DNA from 2 places in the Streptomyces sp. NPDC085927 genome. Region 2 is predicted to be linked to the other one. Evidence: riboswitches for the same ligand, from Rfam matches in the RefSeq annotation. Region 2 holds a riboswitch; the other holds the start of a gene.
The links. Region 2 has a riboswitch for glycine ahead of gcvP (aminomethyl-transferring glycine dehydrogenase). Riboswitches for the same ligand answer to the same signal wherever they lie in the genome.
Positions count from the first base shown of each region.

Region 1: another riboswitch for glycine. It lies ahead of gcvT (glycine cleavage system aminomethyltransferase GcvT); the one in region 2 lies ahead of gcvP (aminomethyl-transferring glycine dehydrogenase).

Region 1 covers NZ_JBITSN010000025.1:31,841-39,931, forward strand. Annotated here, with positions in the region: gene ACIF80_RS35605 (ABC transporter permease) at 1-712, opposite strand, end outside; gene ACIF80_RS35610 (ABC transporter substrate-binding protein) at 818-2,488, opposite strand; gene ACIF80_RS35615 (enhanced serine sensitivity protein SseB C-terminal domain-containing protein) at 2,918-3,667, opposite strand; gene ACIF80_RS35620 (enhanced serine sensitivity protein SseB) at 3,834-4,640, opposite strand; gene ACIF80_RS35625 (AAA family ATPase) at 4,768-5,436, opposite strand; glycine riboswitch at 5,672-5,771, shown strand; gene gcvT (glycine cleavage system aminomethyltransferase GcvT) at 5,930-7,063, shown strand; gene gcvH (glycine cleavage system protein GcvH) at 7,249-7,626, shown strand; gene glyA (serine hydroxymethyltransferase) at 7,642-8,091, shown strand, end outside.
Region 2 covers NZ_JBITSN010000004.1:7,425-15,515, forward strand. Annotated here, with positions in the region: gene ACIF80_RS11915 (MerR family transcriptional regulator) at 1-226, shown strand, start outside; gene ACIF80_RS11920 (bifunctional nuclease family protein) at 304-777, shown strand; gene ACIF80_RS11925 (MerR family transcriptional regulator) at 995-1,681, shown strand; gene ACIF80_RS11930 (DNA polymerase IV) at 1,843-3,366, shown strand; gene ACIF80_RS11935 (PRC-barrel domain-containing protein) at 3,372-3,746, opposite strand; glycine riboswitch at 3,858-3,954, shown strand; gene gcvP (aminomethyl-transferring glycine dehydrogenase) at 4,126-7,011, shown strand; gene ACIF80_RS11945 (molybdopterin-binding protein) at 7,224-7,619, opposite strand.

The sequences.
Region 1 (8,091 bases), on a different contig from region 2:
CCTCGGCGGTGCGGACGTAGTCCTCGTCCTGCACCTCGAGGACGCTGGCGCGGGTCATGCGCACGATGACGGCGAGCGGGATGGAGGCCAGGGCGACGGAGGGCAGGACCAGATGCATGAGCGCGTCCCAGGCGGCGTCGAGTTCCCCGGTGAGGACGCCGTCCAGGACGGCGAATCCGGTCACGCTGGTGGCGTCGATGCCGGTGTCCTGGCGTCCGTAGCTGGGGAAGATCCCGAGCTGGACGGCGAAGATCTGCTTGAGGATCAGGGCCAGGAAGAAGACCGGGATGCAGATGCCGACGAGCGATCCGGAGACCGCGGTGACGTCGAGCCAGCCGCCGCGGTGGCGGGCGGCGAGGTAGCCGAGCGGGATGCCGACGGCCACGGCGATGAGGATGCCGAGGAGGGCCAGCTCCACCGTGGCGGGGAAACGCAGGACGAACTCGTCCCACACCGGCTGTCCGGTCTGGGTGGAGGTGCCCAGGTCGAGTTCGGCGATGCGCTTGAGGAAGCGCCAGTACTGGACGTACACGGGCTGGTCCAGCCCGAGTGCGCGGTTGATGCGGATTACTTCGGCCTCGGTGGCCTTTTCCCCCAGGATCGCTGAGGCGGGTCCGCCGGGCAGCCGGTCGAGCCACAGGAAGAGCAGAACCGACAGACCGAGCAGCGTGGGTATGAGCTGGAGCAGTCTTCGTACGACGAGACGCAGCACCCCGCATGCCCCTTTCTTACGTGATGTGTTGCCTGAACGGACCCGCCCGGCCGACGAGTTACGACGGCCGGGCGGACCCCTCGTGCTTGGGTGACTACTGCTCGCTTACTTGAACGAGGCCTCGGAGAAGACTTCCTGCGTCAGCGGGGAGACGTTCGGCGGGTTCACGTTCTTGGCGAAGGCGATGGCCGGCGGGGACGACGAGACCGGGACACCGGGGAGGTAGTCCATGATGACCTCGTTGGCCTTGGTGTACGCGGCCACGCGCTCGTCGTGGTTGCCGAGCTTGGAGCCGGCGTTCACGGCGTCGAAGACCTTCTTGTCCTTGAAGCCCCACTGCTTGTCGTACCCGGCGAACCAGGTGCCGATGAAGTTGAAGCCGTCGTTGAAGTCACCGGTCCAGCCGAGCATGTGCAGGTCGCAGGAGCCCGACTCGGTGGCGTCCAGGTAGTCCGGGGCCCACTTCATCGCCTTCGGCGTGACCGTGATGCCGGACTTCTCCAGGTCGTCCTTCATCAGCTCGAACAGGTCCTGCGGGGCAGGCATGTACGGGCGGGTGACCTCGGTCGGGTAGCAGAAGTCGACCTTCAGCTTCTCCTGGCCGGCCTTCTTGAGGAGCTTCTTGGCCTCGGCGGTGTCGTACGCGTACTGCTTGACGTTCTTGGAGTAGCCCTCGACCGTGTCGGGCATGAACTGGTCGGCGACCTTGCCGCCCTCGGGCAGCTGGGTCTTGACCAGGTTCTCGCGGTCGATGGAGTGCGCGATGGCCTGGCGGACTTCCTTCTTCTTGAGCGCGGGGTTGGCCTCCTGGCTCATGCCCACGTAGAAGAGGTTGAAGACGCCACGGGTCGGGACGCCGTAACCCTGGTCCTCGAGGGTCTTGACGTCGGCCGGCGCGACGAGGTCGTAGCCGTCGATGTCACCGGCCTGGAGCGCCTGACGGCGGCCCTCTTCGGTGTCGATGGTGCGGAAGACCAGGTTCTTGATCTTCGCCTTGTCGCCCCAGTAGTCGTCGAAGCGCTCGAGGGAGACTTCCTTGTTGCCCTTGTTCCACTTCGTGATCTTGTACGGGCCGGTGCCGGCGACCGTGCCGGCCTCCTGGCTGTACTTGGGGTACGTGATGGCGTCGCCCTTGGCGGAGGCGTCCTGCTTCTTGTACTCCTCGAGCGCCTTCGGCGAGTGGATCGCCAGGGCGTTGAGGGAGAAGCCGCCGGGGAGGTTCGCGGAGGGCTCCTTGACCTCGATGACGGCGGTGTTGTCGTCCTTCGCGGTGCAGGACTTGTAGTTCGCCTCGGGCGTTTCCTTGTCCTCGTTCTTCGCGAAGCCGCCCATGATGGTCTGCCAGTAGTAGGAGACCGCGCTGGACTGGTAGGTGCCCGTCCAGTTGAACCAGTGGTCGTAGTTGGCGCAGACGGCCGCGGCGTTGAACGCCTCGCCGTCGTGGAACTTCACACCCTTGCGGAGGTCGAAGGTCCAGACGGTGCCCTTGTCGTTGCTGGACCACTTCTCGGCGAGGCCGCCGACGAGCTCGCTGCCGCCCGACTCGTGCTCGAGCAGGGCCTCGAACGCCTGACGCGTCACGCGGAAGGTTTCACCGTCGCTCGCGAGGGCAGGGTCCAGGGAGCCCGGGTCACCGGCACCGGCGAAGACGAAGGTGTCCTTCTCGCCGTCGCTCTTGTTGTCACTGTCCCGTTCGCTGGAGCAGCCCGTGGCGATCAGAGCGACCGCCACCGCGGCCGTGATCGCCCGAGCGGCTCGGGACTTGGATATGCGCATATTGGGGCCACTCCGGGTCCGCTATGTGGATGCATCTTGACCGGCCGAACACTACAGATGTTCACAGCGAGTCGAGAACAGTCCGGATAGCGGTGATACCCACCTGAGATCTGAACAGTTGACATAAGGGACGCTTCAGGCGCCCCTCCGTCAGGAATTAACCGTCCCGATACATTCAACTCCCTCTCCGCCCCCCTCCGGGAGGCTTCGGGCGGCGTGAAGAACGGGTGAAACCGCAGGTGACAGGCGGTCAACCGACGATAGCTGAGCGCACATGGCTGAAAACCTGTCACAAAGCCGGCGTCCGGCGGCAGCGCGGGTCCCCTCCGCCGACGCTCCTGTCCACTCCGTGGACACCGTCACGCTGAGTCAGCGCAGGCGGGTGCGGCCGGCACCCGGCCGTACCCGCTCCTTCCGCATACGGCCCGGTCAGCGCTGGTGCGCGGGCGGATAGCCGGAGCCCGCGGCGGGGGGCGCGGCGGCGCCGTGGGCCTCGCGGTCGTAGAACGGGCGGGCGTTGGCGCGCAGCCACATCGCGACCGGGTCGTGCTCGTCGGACATCGCGACGGTCGACACCGGGAGCCCGTCCGGGACCGCGCCGAGGGACTGCTGCATCATCGCGCGCACCGCGTCCACGGCCGGCGGCGACGTGTCGTACACGTCCAGGCCGATGGCGAGGTACGGGGCGCCCAGCGACGGCTGCACCCAGGTGCGGCGCAGCGAGCGGACGGCGGGGGTGCGGTGCGCGTTCTGCGCGAGCAGGGCGTAGAACTGCGGGATCTCGATGGCGGGTTCGGACAGCCGCAGAGGGCCGGCGGGCTGGCGGTCGAGACCGGTGGCGAGCCTGCGCAGATCGAGCCAGGGGATGCCGAGGCCGCCGCCGGGGGCGTGCGGATTGAGCCAGAGTCCGTAGCGGTCGGGGTAGAGGGCACGGGCGGCCTCGATGCCGTCGACGACCTCGTAGGACCGGTTCCAGCCACTGGCGGACAGTTCCTGGGCGGAGGTCACGCAGGGCGCGTAGCCGAAGCCGTCGACCTCCATGTTCCCGTACTGGGCGTCCGGGGAGCCCGCCTGGCCCTGCCACAACAGCATCCAGACGTGACCGGAGGAGGGCGTCGCGAGCGCGCGCAGCAACGCCTCGTAGGCGTCGTAACGCCCCGGTGTCACCTGGCGCAGCATGTGCTCGACCTGCCCGGCCGCCGCGGTGCCTGCGCTCACTTTGTATCGCCCCTCCGTACCACCCGTACAACACCCTCGCCCGAGCCAATGAACCTAGCTTAAGCGCCTCTCGGCCCCGGGGAGCTCCGCCGGTGCGCGGCCGTCCTCCGGCGGCGTCGCGGCCCTCTCAGCGCGTCCACTGGCAGAAGGGGCGGACGCGGTCGCGCATCCACTGGCCGACCGGGTCCTGGGCCACGTCCAGGAGGACCAGGTTGACGGGCCACTTCACCGGCACCCGGCCCAGGGCGCGGCCCAGCGCGTCCATCGGCGCGGCCCTCAGGTCGCCCTCCGTACGGGTCAGTTCGGCGGGAGACAGTTCGACGCCGACGAACAGCACCGGTTCGGCCGTCTCGATCTCGGCGAGGCAGCGGCGGGCGGTGGAGACGATGCCGAGGGCCTCGAACTCCGTGGAGGCGGCGGCGAGGAAGTCCACCGGGTCGTCCTGCCAGTCGGGTTCGAACAGCTTGACCCGGCCGCCGCTCGCGGGGCCGTCCAGCGGGCCGCGTCCGGCGCGGCACAGGGCGGCGACGGCGGGCGGCGGCAGCGGGACGCCGACCACTCCCCCGGGGTTCACGGCGATCCCGGCCTGCGGCGGCAGACCGCGCGCGAACTCCACCGCGGGCGCGACGGTGAACGACATGTGGGAGCCGACCACCTGACGGAACTGTTCCTCGGAGCTGAAGACCGGGACGTACGCCTGGCCCTCGATCTCCATCGTGGGCAGGTCCAGCGGGCCGCTGTCCGGTCCGCCGCCGTTGGGCAGCGGTATCCACACGTAGCTCCGGCCCAGTACCTCGATGATCCGGCCGTCGCCCGAGGGGACGCCGAGGGAGGCGGAGAGCACCTCCTCCAGCTCGTTGCCGGGCCATCCGCCGTGCGGGTGGGGGTGAGTCTGTGCCGGGAAGTCCGCGGAGAAGCCCGCCGGGAAGTCCATCTGCCTACCGCCTGCCTGGAACCACTGCTGTGGCTGAAAGGCTAACCGCTGCCGGGCCCGGCGGTCCGCCCGTACGGCGGTCGGCCCGCCGCCCGTGCGGTCGCCCGTGCGGTCGCCGGGCGGTCGGTCAGTCCGCGAAGTCGATGCGGTGCAGCGCGTTCGCCGCGTCGCGGTCGGCCAGGACGGCCGAGCCGCAGCCCGCGGGCAGGTCGCCGCGCGTCACGGACGCCAGCAGCCGGTCGATGGCGGTGCGGTGGCGCCGGAAGGCGTACCGGGAGACCCCGCGGCCGCGCTCGCGCTGGCCGTCCAGGGCCTGCTCCGGGGAGACGTCGAGCAGCAGCAGATGCAGCTCCGCGCCCCGGCGGCGGGCCTCCCGGGCCAGCCAGCGGCGCACCCAGGCCTGCGTGCCGCAGTCGTGGACGACGACTCCCTCGCCGGTGCGCAGGGCGCGCCGCAGTCCGGCGTAGTGGGCGAGGCGGACCAGGGGCCGGTACACCGCGTACGGCAGGAGGCGCGGCATGCCGCGGTCCCAGCGGTCGCGGGTGTCCTGCGAGTCGACGAGGGTGCCGTGCGCCGCGCGCCGCATGAGGGTGGACTTGCCGCTGCCGGGCAGTCCGGTGACCACGACGAGGTCGCGGGGGCCGAAGAGCAGGACGTGCGGGCTGTGGCCGGCGCGCTCGCGCAGGTCGCGGACGACAGGCGCGGGCAGGGTGCCGCACGCCTCCCGGCCCGAGGGGGCCTGCTGCTCGGGCGGCGCGACGCCCGTGGTGGCGGCGTACGCCGTGGCCTTGTTCACCGTGAGTCCTCCCCTGGGGGCTGTCCGGCCCTGTGACCAGGTACCGGAACCCCTCCCCGCCGAGTGTAAAGAGACGGTAACGCCGGGCGCCCCTGGTTTCCGTCCCTTTCCCGATACAGGCCTGTCACAGCCGCGCGTGAACACCCGAACACCCTGCGCTCCTCCCAGAAGGGTCCCCCTGCCGCGGCCCCGCGATGCGTGCAATGATGAGCGCGCCAACTGCATACCGGCCGTTTGAATCCGCGCGGGAGAGTCCCCGGCACCGTTGCCGCCGGGGCGCCGAAGGAGCAAGTCCCTCCCTTGAATCTCTCAGGCACCGTTACCGCGTGGGCGAGGCACATCTGAAAAGCGGGCCCCGCGCGCGTCGCCGGTGGCTCCACCCAAGGTGCAAGCCGTGGTCGTCCCCTGCGCGGGCGGTCAGGGCGAACCTCTCAGGTTCCGATGACAGATGGGGAGGAAAGACCTCGCCTGTCCTGCCTTGGGAGACCGACCGATGAGCAGTACCGAACTCCGCCGGACCGCGCTCGACGCCCTGCATCGTTCGCTCGGTGCCACGATGACCGATTTCGCCGGCTGGGACATGCCCCTGCGCTACGGCTCCGAACGCGACGAGCACAACGCCGTGCGGACGCGGGCCGGTCTCTTCGACCTCTCCCACATGGGCGAGATCACCGTCACCGGCCCGCAGGCGTCCCGGTTCCTCGATCACGCGCTGGTCGGCAACATCGGGACCGTCAAGACCGGCCGCGCCCGCTACACCATGATCTGCCGCGAGGACGGCGGCATCCTGGACGACCTGATCGTCTACCGGCTCGACGACACCGGGGCCGGGTCCCCCCGCTACCTGGTCGTCGCGAACGCCTCCAACGCCCAGGTGGTGCTGGACGCGCTAGTGGAGCGGTCGGCCGGCTTCGACGCCGAGGTCCGTGACGACCGCGACGCGTACGCGCTGCTCGCGGTGCAGGGCCCCGAGTCCTCCGGCATCCTGCAGTCCCTGACCGACACCGACCTCGACGGTCTGAAGTACTACGCCGGGCAGCCCGGCACGGTCGCGGGCGTCCCCGCCCTCATCGCCCGTACCGGCTACACCGGCGAGGACGGCTTCGAGCTGTTCGTGAAGCCGGAGCACGCGGTGGAGCTGTGGCAGGCGCTGACCGGGGCGGGCGAGGGCGCCGGTCTGATCCCGTGCGGGCTGTCCTGCCGGGACACGCTGCGCCTGGAGGCCGGCATGCCGCTGTACGGCCATGAGCTGAGCGCCTCCCTGACACCGTTCGACGCCGGGTTCGGCCGGGTGGTGAAGTTCGAGAAGGAGGGCGACTTCGTGGGCCGCGCCGCCCTGACCGAGGCCGCCGCCCGCGCCGAGCGAACCCCGCCCCGCACCCTGGTCGGCCTGGCCGCCGAGGGCCGCCGGGTCCCGCGCGCCGGGTACGCGGTGGTCGCCGGCGGCGAGGTGATCGGCGAGGTCACCTCCGGTGCGCCCTCCCCGACGCTGGGCCGGCCGATCGCGATGGCGTACGTCGACGCGGCGTACGCGGTGCCGGGCACGGCGGGTGTCGGTGTGGACATCCGCGGCAGCCACGAGCCGTACGAGGTCGTGGCGCTGCCGTTCTACAAGCGGCAGAAGTAGTACCGCCGCAGGACGCCCCCGGGACGGCTTTCCAGGTCCTCGCACGTCGGCGTAAGGACCTCCAGCGCCTCCAGGGCCTCACACGGGTGAAGCAGGGCAGGCCGTGCCCGCTCACGCGCATGTCCCGTACTTCCCGTAGTTTCCGAGTCATCAGCAAGTCCACCGCGTACAGGAGAATCCAGGCCATGAGCAACCCCCAGCAGCTGCGTTACAGCAAGGAGCACGAGTGGCTGTCGGCCGCCGAGGACGGTGTGTCGGCCATCGGCATCACCGAGCACGCGGCCAACGCGCTCGGCGACGTCGTGTTCGTCCAGCTCCCCGAGGTCGGTGACACCGTGACCGCGGGCGAGACGTGCGGCGAACTGGAGTCGACCAAGTCGGTCAGCGACCTGTACTGCCCGGTCACCGGCGAGGTCACCGAGGTCAACGAGGACGTGGTGAACGACCCCTCGCTGGTGAACTCGGCCCCCTTCGAGGGCGGCTGGCTGTTCAAGGTGCGGGTCACCGACGAGCCGGCCGACCTGCTCTCCGCCGCCGAGTACGACGCCTTCATCCAGGGCTGAGGAGGCCGTAACCGCATGTCGCTTCTGAACACCCCGCTGCACGAGCTCGACCCGGACGTCGCCGCGGCGGTCGATGCCGAGCTGCACCGCCAGCAGTCCACCCTCGAGATGATCGCCTCGGAGAACTTCGCCCCGGTCGCGGTCATGGAGGCCCAGGGCACGGTCCTCACCAACAAGTACGCCGAGGGCTACCCCGGCCGCCGCTACTACGGCGGCTGCGAGCACGTCGACGTGATCGAGCAGATCGCCATCGACCGGGTCAAGGAGCTGTTCGGCGCCGAGCACGCCAACGTGCAGCCGCACTCGGGCGCGCAGGCCAACGCCGCCGCGATGTTCGCGCTGCTCAAGCCCGGTGACACGATCATGGGCCTGAACCTCGCGCACGGCGGGCACCTGACCCACGGCATGAAGATCAACTTCTCCGGCAAGCTCTACGACGTGGTCGCCTACCACGTGGGCGACGAC
Region 2 (8,091 bases):
CACCGAGCTGGGGCGGTTCGGGATCGAGCCGCGGCACCTGAGGGCGATGAAGGCCGCCGCCGACCGGGAGGCCGGACTGGTCGACCAGGTCGTCGCCCCGCTCAAGCGGCACCGCAACCCGCAGACCAGGGCGCACGCGGAGGCGCGTACGAAGGAGCTCGCCGGTCTCACGGTGAAGTTGCACGCCGCGCTGGTGAGCGCGGCGCTCGGGGTGCGGCTGCCCTGAGGCGAGGAGGGCCCGGATCGGCCGCCCGATCCGGGCCCGACTACCCAAACGTCCCGGGCACGGCCTAGGGTTGCTGTGTGAACGAGCTCGATGTCGTAGGTGTCCGGGTCGAAATGCCCTCGAACCAACCGATCGTGCTGCTGCGTGAAGTGGGAGGCGACCGGTACCTCCCCATCTGGATCGGCCCGGGGGAGGCGACGGCCATCGCCTTCGCCCAGCAGGGCATGGCTCCCGCGCGCCCGCTGACCCACGACCTCTTCAAGGACGTGCTGGAAGCCGTCGGCCAAGAGCTCACGGAAGTGCGCATCACAGACCTGCGTGAGGGTGTCTTCTACGCGGAGCTGGTCTTCGCCAGCGGGGTCGAGGTGAGTGCCCGGCCGTCCGACGCGATAGCGCTGGCGCTGCGCACGGGTACGCCGATCTACGGCAGCGACACGGTGCTCGACGACGCGGGAATCGCCATCCCGGACGAGCAGGAGGACGAGGTGGAGAAGTTCCGCGAGTTCCTCGACCAGATCTCGCCGGAGGATTTCGGCTCCAGCAGCCAGTGAGGGGCGGCGACCGTTCCGCCGGATGCCGCTCGGAACCGGGGTGCGGGAGAGCCTTGCGCGGCCCGCGCGGAGAGCATTCGGCTAGCCTTTCCCCGCGGTGGGGCACGGGAAACCACTCTTAGGGTGATTATCACTCGGCGTGCCGAGTGTGGCGATCGTTGACGCACCCTTGGTGACTGCCTACCGTCGAGGAGGCAGGTCAAGGACGGAGGTCGGCGTGAGAAGCACCGGCGACGGTACGGCTGGGGGTGCCCCCGGACATGGTCTCGGGGTGAGCGGTCCGTACCCTCCCCCAGGCTCTCAGCTCCGCGCGAGCGGGGCGTATGCCCATCACGGCAGCGCGGCCGGTCCTGCTCCGCAGCGACCGGCGGCCGTGCCGAGCAGCGGAGGGGCGGCGACGTCCATGGCGTCCGAGGAGATCGGCTACCGCGGCCCGACGGCCTGCGCGGCCGCCGGTATCACCTACCGGCAACTGGACTACTGGGCCCGCACGGGGCTGGTCGAGCCCAGTGTGCGGCCCGCCCACGGCTCGGGGACACAGCGGCTGTACAGCTTCCGGGACGTCGTGGTCCTGAAGATCGTCAAGCGGTTCCTGGACACCGGTGTCTCGTTGCAGAACATCCGTACCACGGTCCAGCACCTGCGGGAGGGGGGCTTCCGCGACCTGGAGCGCATGACGCTGATGAGCGACGGCGCCACGGTCTACGAGTGCGCCACGCCGGACGAGGTCCATGCCCTGCTCCAGGGCGGCCAGGGGATCTTCGGGATCGCCGTGGGCGTGGTGTGGCGGGACGTCGAGAACGCGCTGTCGCAGTTGCACGGGGAGCGCGTCGACACCGGGGAGACGCTGATCGGCCCCAACCCGGCGGACGAGCTGGCGAGGCGGCGCAACCGCGCCGTCTGAACCGCCGCGCCGCACGGGGGGTCCGTGCCGTCTGCGCTTCCGGACGGTCTGCGCCGTCCGTGGGGCCGCACTGTCCGGGGGGCCGCACTGTCCGGGTCGTCGGGACGGCCGGAGGCACGCGCGGCGGGGGATTGTCAGTGGCGTAGGGCAGCATCGGGGATGTGAGATCCGCGCCCACAGTCCTGCATCTCGACATGGACGCCTTCTTCGCCTCGGTGGAGCAGGCGTCCAAGCCGAGCCTGCGCGGGAAGGCCGTGATCGTGGGCGGACTCGGGCCGCGCGGTGTGGTCGCCACCGCCTCGTACGAGGCCCGGGTCTTCGGCGTCCGTTCGGCGCTGCCCATGGCGCAGGCGCGGCGGCTCGCGCCGAACGCGGCGTATCTCGTGCCCCGCTTCGCGTTCTACCGGTCGATCAGCGACCAGGTGATGGGGCTGCTGCGGGCGCTGTCGCCCCTGGTCGAACCGTTGAGCCTGGACGAGGCGTTCGTGGATCTGGAGGCCGGAGGGGCGGCCCGGGACGAGCGGTCCGCCCGGCTGGCCGGCGCGAAGCTGCGCGCGGACATACGGGCGGCCACGGGGCTCACCGGCTCGGTGGGGCTGGCGGCCTCCAAGATGCTGGCGAAGATCGCCTCGGAGCAGGCCAAGCCGGACGGGCTGGTGCTGATCGAGCCGGGGACCGAGCGGGCCCTGCTGGCACCGCTGTCGGTCCGGACCCTGCCGGGCGTCGGGCCGGCCACCGGTGACCACCTGCGGCGGGCCGGCATCCACACGGTCGGGGACCTCGCCGAGGCAGGGGAGGACGAGCTGGTGCGCCTGCTCGGCAAGGCGCACGGACACGCCCTGCACGCCATGTCCCTGGCGAGGGACGATCGGTCCGTGGTGGCCGAGCGGGAGACGAAGTCGGTGTCGGTCGAGGACACCTACGACGTGGACATCCACGACCGGGTGCGGGTCGGGGTGGAGGTGCAGCGTCTCGCGGACCGCTGTGTGCGCCGGCTGAGGACAGCGGGGCTGTCGGGACGGACCATCGTGCTGAAGGTGCGGCGGTACGACTTCTCGACGCTCACCCGCTCCGAGACCCTGAGGGGGCCCACGGACGATCCGGCGGTGGTGCGTGAGGCGGCGGCCCGGCTGCTGGACTCGGTCGACACGACGGGCGGCGTACGGCTGCTGGGCGTGGGGGTCAGCGGGCTCGCCGACTACACGCAGGAGGACCTGTTCGCGCAGGCGGCGGGGGAGCGGGACAAGGAGTTGCCGGGCGGGGAAGCGGAGGCGGCAGCGCCCGCGGAGGAGCGGCAACAGGCGGGCGCCGAGCGGCGCTGGCCGGCCGGGCACGACGTCAGGCACAGCGAGTACGGCCATGGGTGGGTCCAGGGCAGCGGCCTGGGGCGGGTCACGGTGCGGTTCGAGACGCCCGGGTCGGCGCCGGGGCGGGTGAGGACCTTCCGGACCGACGACCGGGCCCTGCACCCTGCGGATCCGCTGCCGTTGGTGGAGCGAAGCCCCGGGGACGGCGCGGGAGGACCGGACGGCGAGAACCGCCAGGACGGTGACGGTCGGGGCGGTGAGGGCGCCCACGACGGGGCCGACGGCGACGCCCGGAGTACCCGGGACGGCCGGGCCGCCCGGGGCAGCCAGGGTTCAAGCGCTGGTGCGGGGGCGGCGGCTCGGGTGCGCCACGGGTGACGTCGTCAGGCGGAGTCGTCCCTGCCGGCGAGCCTGCCGAAGTCGTGGTCCGGGAGCGGGGGAGGGGCGCCTGTGTCCAGGCCGTAGTGGTGGTAGAGCTGGAGTTCCTGCTCCGGGGAGAGATGGCGGCCCACCCCGAAGTCGGGGGCGTCCTTGATCAGGGCGCGTTCGAAGGGGATGTGGAGGCTGCCGTCGATCAGCTCGCTCGGCTCCAGGGGGACGAAGGCGTCCCTGCTGAACAGGCCGGTGCGTATCGCCGCCCACTCCGGCACGCCGGTGGCGTCGTCGAGATAGACCTCGTCGATCGTGCCGATCCGGTTGCCGTTGCGGTCGAACGCCTTGCGGCCGATCAGGTTGCGCGGATCGATGTCGGTCTGCACGGGCCCTCCACGGGTCGCAAGGATTCGTCAGCACTACAAAACGGCACAATCGGCGGAGCGGCCACTCGAAAGTCCGGGTCTTGCCCTCGCTGGTACCCTGGCAGCGGCTGCTGACCCCGTGCGGGAGAGCCCTCTCTGCACCATCGGAGGGCGCCGAAGGAGCAAATCCTCCCCGGAATCTCTCAGGCCCACGTACCGCATGGACGAGGTCACTCTGGAAAGCAGAGCGGGTGTCGACGGCTCCCGCTCTCACCGACGGTGAAAGCCGGCCGCCCCGGGCGGCCGGTGAAGCTCTCAGGTTGAGATGACAGAGGGGGAGGCCGTCCGGGCACCCGCCGTGGTGCCCCTCGAAGGTCGTCGGACCAGGAGGCCTCCGCACATGACCGCCCATCGCATTCCCCTCTCCGAGCTCGAACAGGGAACGCCCTTCGAGCAGCGTCACATCGGCCCCGACCACGAGGCCCGCGCCAAGATGCTCGCGCAGGTCGGCTACGGCTCGCTCGATGAGCTGACGGCCGCCGCGGTCCCGGATGTGATCAAGAACGCCGACGCGCTGGACCTGCCGGGTGCCCGGACCGAGCCCGAGGTGCTGGCCGAGCTGCGGTCGCTGGCCGACCGCAACGAGGTGCTCGGCTCCATGATCGGGCTGGGGTACTACGGGACCTTCACGCCGCCCGTCATCCTGCGGAACGTCATGGAGAACCCCGCCTGGTACACGGCCTACACCCCGTACCAGCCCGAGATCTCGCAGGGGCGGCTCGAGGCGCTGCTGAACTTCCAGACCATGGTCGCCGAGCTCACCGGCCTCCCGACCTCCGGCGCCTCCCTGCTCGACGAGGGCACCGCGGCCGCCGAGGCGATGGCGCTGTCGCGTCGCATGGGCAAGAACAAGAAGGGCCTGTTCCTGGTCGACGCGGACGCGCTGCCGCAGACCGCCGCCGTCATCCGGACCCGAGCCGAGCCGGCCGGCGTCGAGGTCGTCGTCGCCGACCTGAGCGAGGGCATCCCCGCCGAGGTCGCCGAGCGTGAGATCAACGGCGTGCTGATCCAGTACCCGGGCGCCTCCGGGGCCGTGCGCGACATCAAGCCGGTGATCGACCGGGCGCACGAGCTGGGCGCGCTCGTCACCGTCGCCGCCGATCTGCTCGCCCTCACGCTGCTGACCTCCCCCGGCGAACTCGGCGCGGACATCGCGGTCGGCACGACGCAGCGCTTCGGCGTACCGATGGGCTTCGGCGGACCGCACGCCGGATACATGGCCGTGCAGGAGAAGATGGCGCGCAGCCTGCCCGGCCGGCTCGTTGGCGTCTCCGTCGACGCGGACGGGAACAGGGCCTACCGGCTCGCGCTCCAGACCCGCGAGCAGCACATCCGCCGCGAGAAGGCCACCAGCAACATCTGCACCGCCCAGGTGCTGCTCGCCGTCATGGCCGGCATGTACGCCGTCTACCACGGCCCCGAGGGGCTGAGGACGATCGCGTGGCGCACCCACCGCTACGCGACCGTCCTCGCCGAAGGGCTCCGGGCCGGCGGCGTGGAGATCGTGCACGGTTCCTACTTCGACACGCTGACCGTCCGGGTCCCGGGACGGGCCGCCGAGGTCGTGGCCGCCGCCCGGGACAACGGCGTCAACCTGCACCTCGTCGACGCCGACCTCGTCTCGATCGCCTGCGACGAGACCACCACGCGCGACCGGCTCGCCGCCGTGTGGAGCGCCTTCGGTGTCGAGGGAGACGTCGAATCCCTGGACGCGGCCGCGCGGAACACCCTCCCGGACGCCCTGCTGCGCGCCGACGAGTACCTGACGCACCCCGTCTTCCACCAGCACCGCTCCGAGACCGCGATGCTGCGCTACCTGCGCAGGCTCGCCGACCGCGACTACGCGCTGGACCGCGGCATGATCCCGCTGGGCTCCTGCACCATGAAGCTCAACGCGACCGCGGAGATGGAGCCCATCACCTGGCCCGAGTTCGGGCAGCTGCACCCCTTCGCGCCGGCCGGACAGGCCCAGGGCTACCTCACGCTCATCCACGAGCTGGAGGACCGGCTCGCGGAGGTCACCGGCTACGACAAGGTGAGCCTCCAGCCCAACGCGGGCTCCCAGGGCGAACTGGCCGGGCTGCTCGCCGTCCGCGGCTACCACCGGGCCAACGGCGACGACCAGCGCACCGTCTGCCTCATCCCGTCCTCCGCGCACGGCACCAACGCCGCCAGCGCCGTCATGGCCGGCATGAAGGTCGTCGTCGTGAAGACCGCCGAGGACGGCGAGGTCGACGTCGACGACCTGCGCGCGAAGATCGAGCGGTACCGCGACGAGCTGTCGGTGCTGATGATCACGTATCCCTCGACGCACGGGGTGTTCGAGGAGCACGTCGCCGACATCTGCGCGGCCGTGCACGAGGCCGGCGGCCAGGTGTACGTGGACGGCGCGAACCTCAACGCGCTGGTCGGACTGGCCAAGCCCGGGCACTTCGGCGGGGACGTCTCGCACCTGAACCTGCACAAGACCTTCTGCATCCCGCACGGCGGCGGCGGTCCCGGCGTCGGCCCGGTCGGTGTGCGGGCGCACCTGGCGCCGTACCTTCCGAACCACCCGCTGCAGCCCGAGGCCGGGCCGGAGACCGGGATCGGGCCCATCTCGGCGGCGCCGTGGGGCTCGGCGGGAATCCTGCCCATCTCGTGGGCGTACGTCCGGCTGATGGGCGGCGAAGGGCTCAAGCGGGCCACCCAGGTGGCGGTACTCAGCGCCAACTACATCGCCAAGCGCCTCGAGCCGCACTACCCGGTGCTGTACACCGGCCCCGGCGGGCTGGTCGCGCACGAGTGCATCATCGACCTGCGCCCCCTGACCAAGGCGACCGGCGTGAGCGTGGACGACGTGGCCAAGCGGCTGATCGACTACGGCTTCCACGCGCCGACGATGTCGTTCCCGGTGGCCGGGACGCTGATGATCGAGCCGACCGAGTCCGAGGACCTGGCCGAACTCGACCGGTTCTGCGAGACGATGATCGCGATTCGCGCGGAGATCGAGAAAGTCGGCTCCGGTGAGTGGCCCGCGGATGACAACCCCCTGCGCAACGCCCCGCACACCGCCGCGGCGCTCGGCGGGGAGTGGGAGCACGCGTACAGCCGTCAGGAAGCCGTCTTCCCGACCGGCGTGAGTGCCGCCGACAAGTACTGGCCACCGGTGCGCCGCGTCGACCAGGCCTTCGGCGACCGCAACCTGGTGTGCTCCTGCCCGCCGCTGGAGGCGTACGAGGACTGAGGCGGCGGTCGATCCCACGGGGCCGGGACCGGGGAACGGGACCGGCAACCGAGGAGCAACGCCCTGTACTGGTACCCGCACCGGTATCTGTACCGGTACCGAGGAGTGGAAGGGCTCCGCTTCGGCCGTGCGGCCGGGGCGGAGCCCTTCGTCGTACCCCCACCCGCCCTGCGGGCCCAGGGCCCGGGGCCTGGGCAGGCCGTTTCCGTGCGTCAGACGCGGTCGATATGGACGTTTGTCGATTTCACCCGCGCCGTGGCCTCCATGCCGACCTCCAGCCCGAGCTCCTCGACGGCCTCGCGGGTCAGCAGCGAGACCAGTCGGTGCGGGCCCGCCTGGATCTCGACCTGGGCGGCCACGTCGCCGAGCTTGATCGCCGTGACGATGCCGGGAAAAGCGTTGCGCGCCGAGGTGTACGGCGTGCCCTCCTCGGCCGCGCCGGCCTTCGCGAGGTCCACCGAGAACGCGGCCAGGTCCCGCCCGTCGATGAGCCGCCGTCCGCCTTCGTCGCGGTGGGTGGTGACCCGGCCCGCGTCCGCCCAGCGGCGGGCGGTGTCCGGGCTGACGCCGAGCAGTCGCGCTGCCTGGCCGATCGTGTAGGACTGCATGCCGATCACGATAGGGCGGGCGGCGGAGCCGGGCGGCGCGGGGGCGATGAGGGGGAATGGCTTCCGCGCCCTCGTTCGTAAGGTTCGCCGGATGATCCGAAAGTTTCGCATGCCTTGGCGGAAGTGACGCGGCGCCGCCCGGCGTGGTCGGGGACCGTCGCCGTGTGCTGATCGTCCGCTTCGAACCGGACCTCCGAAAGGGCCGTGGGCCGGGGTGCCGGTGGGGACGGCAAGGGCGTACCGGACCGGCCGACCGGCGGGAGCGCCGCCTTCCGGGGGGTGGCGGAAGAGCTCGGTCCGGCCCCGGTGGGCGGCCGTCTCGGTGCGTGCGGTGCGGGCCGGAGGCAGATTCACCGCGTACAAGGGGTTGCCACCGTTTGGCGGCTGTCTCTAGGGTGCGGCAACAACGCATGTTTCTGAATCTCTTCCGAAACTTTCGAACCAGTGGGTGGGTGTGGAGATGTCCGCCCCT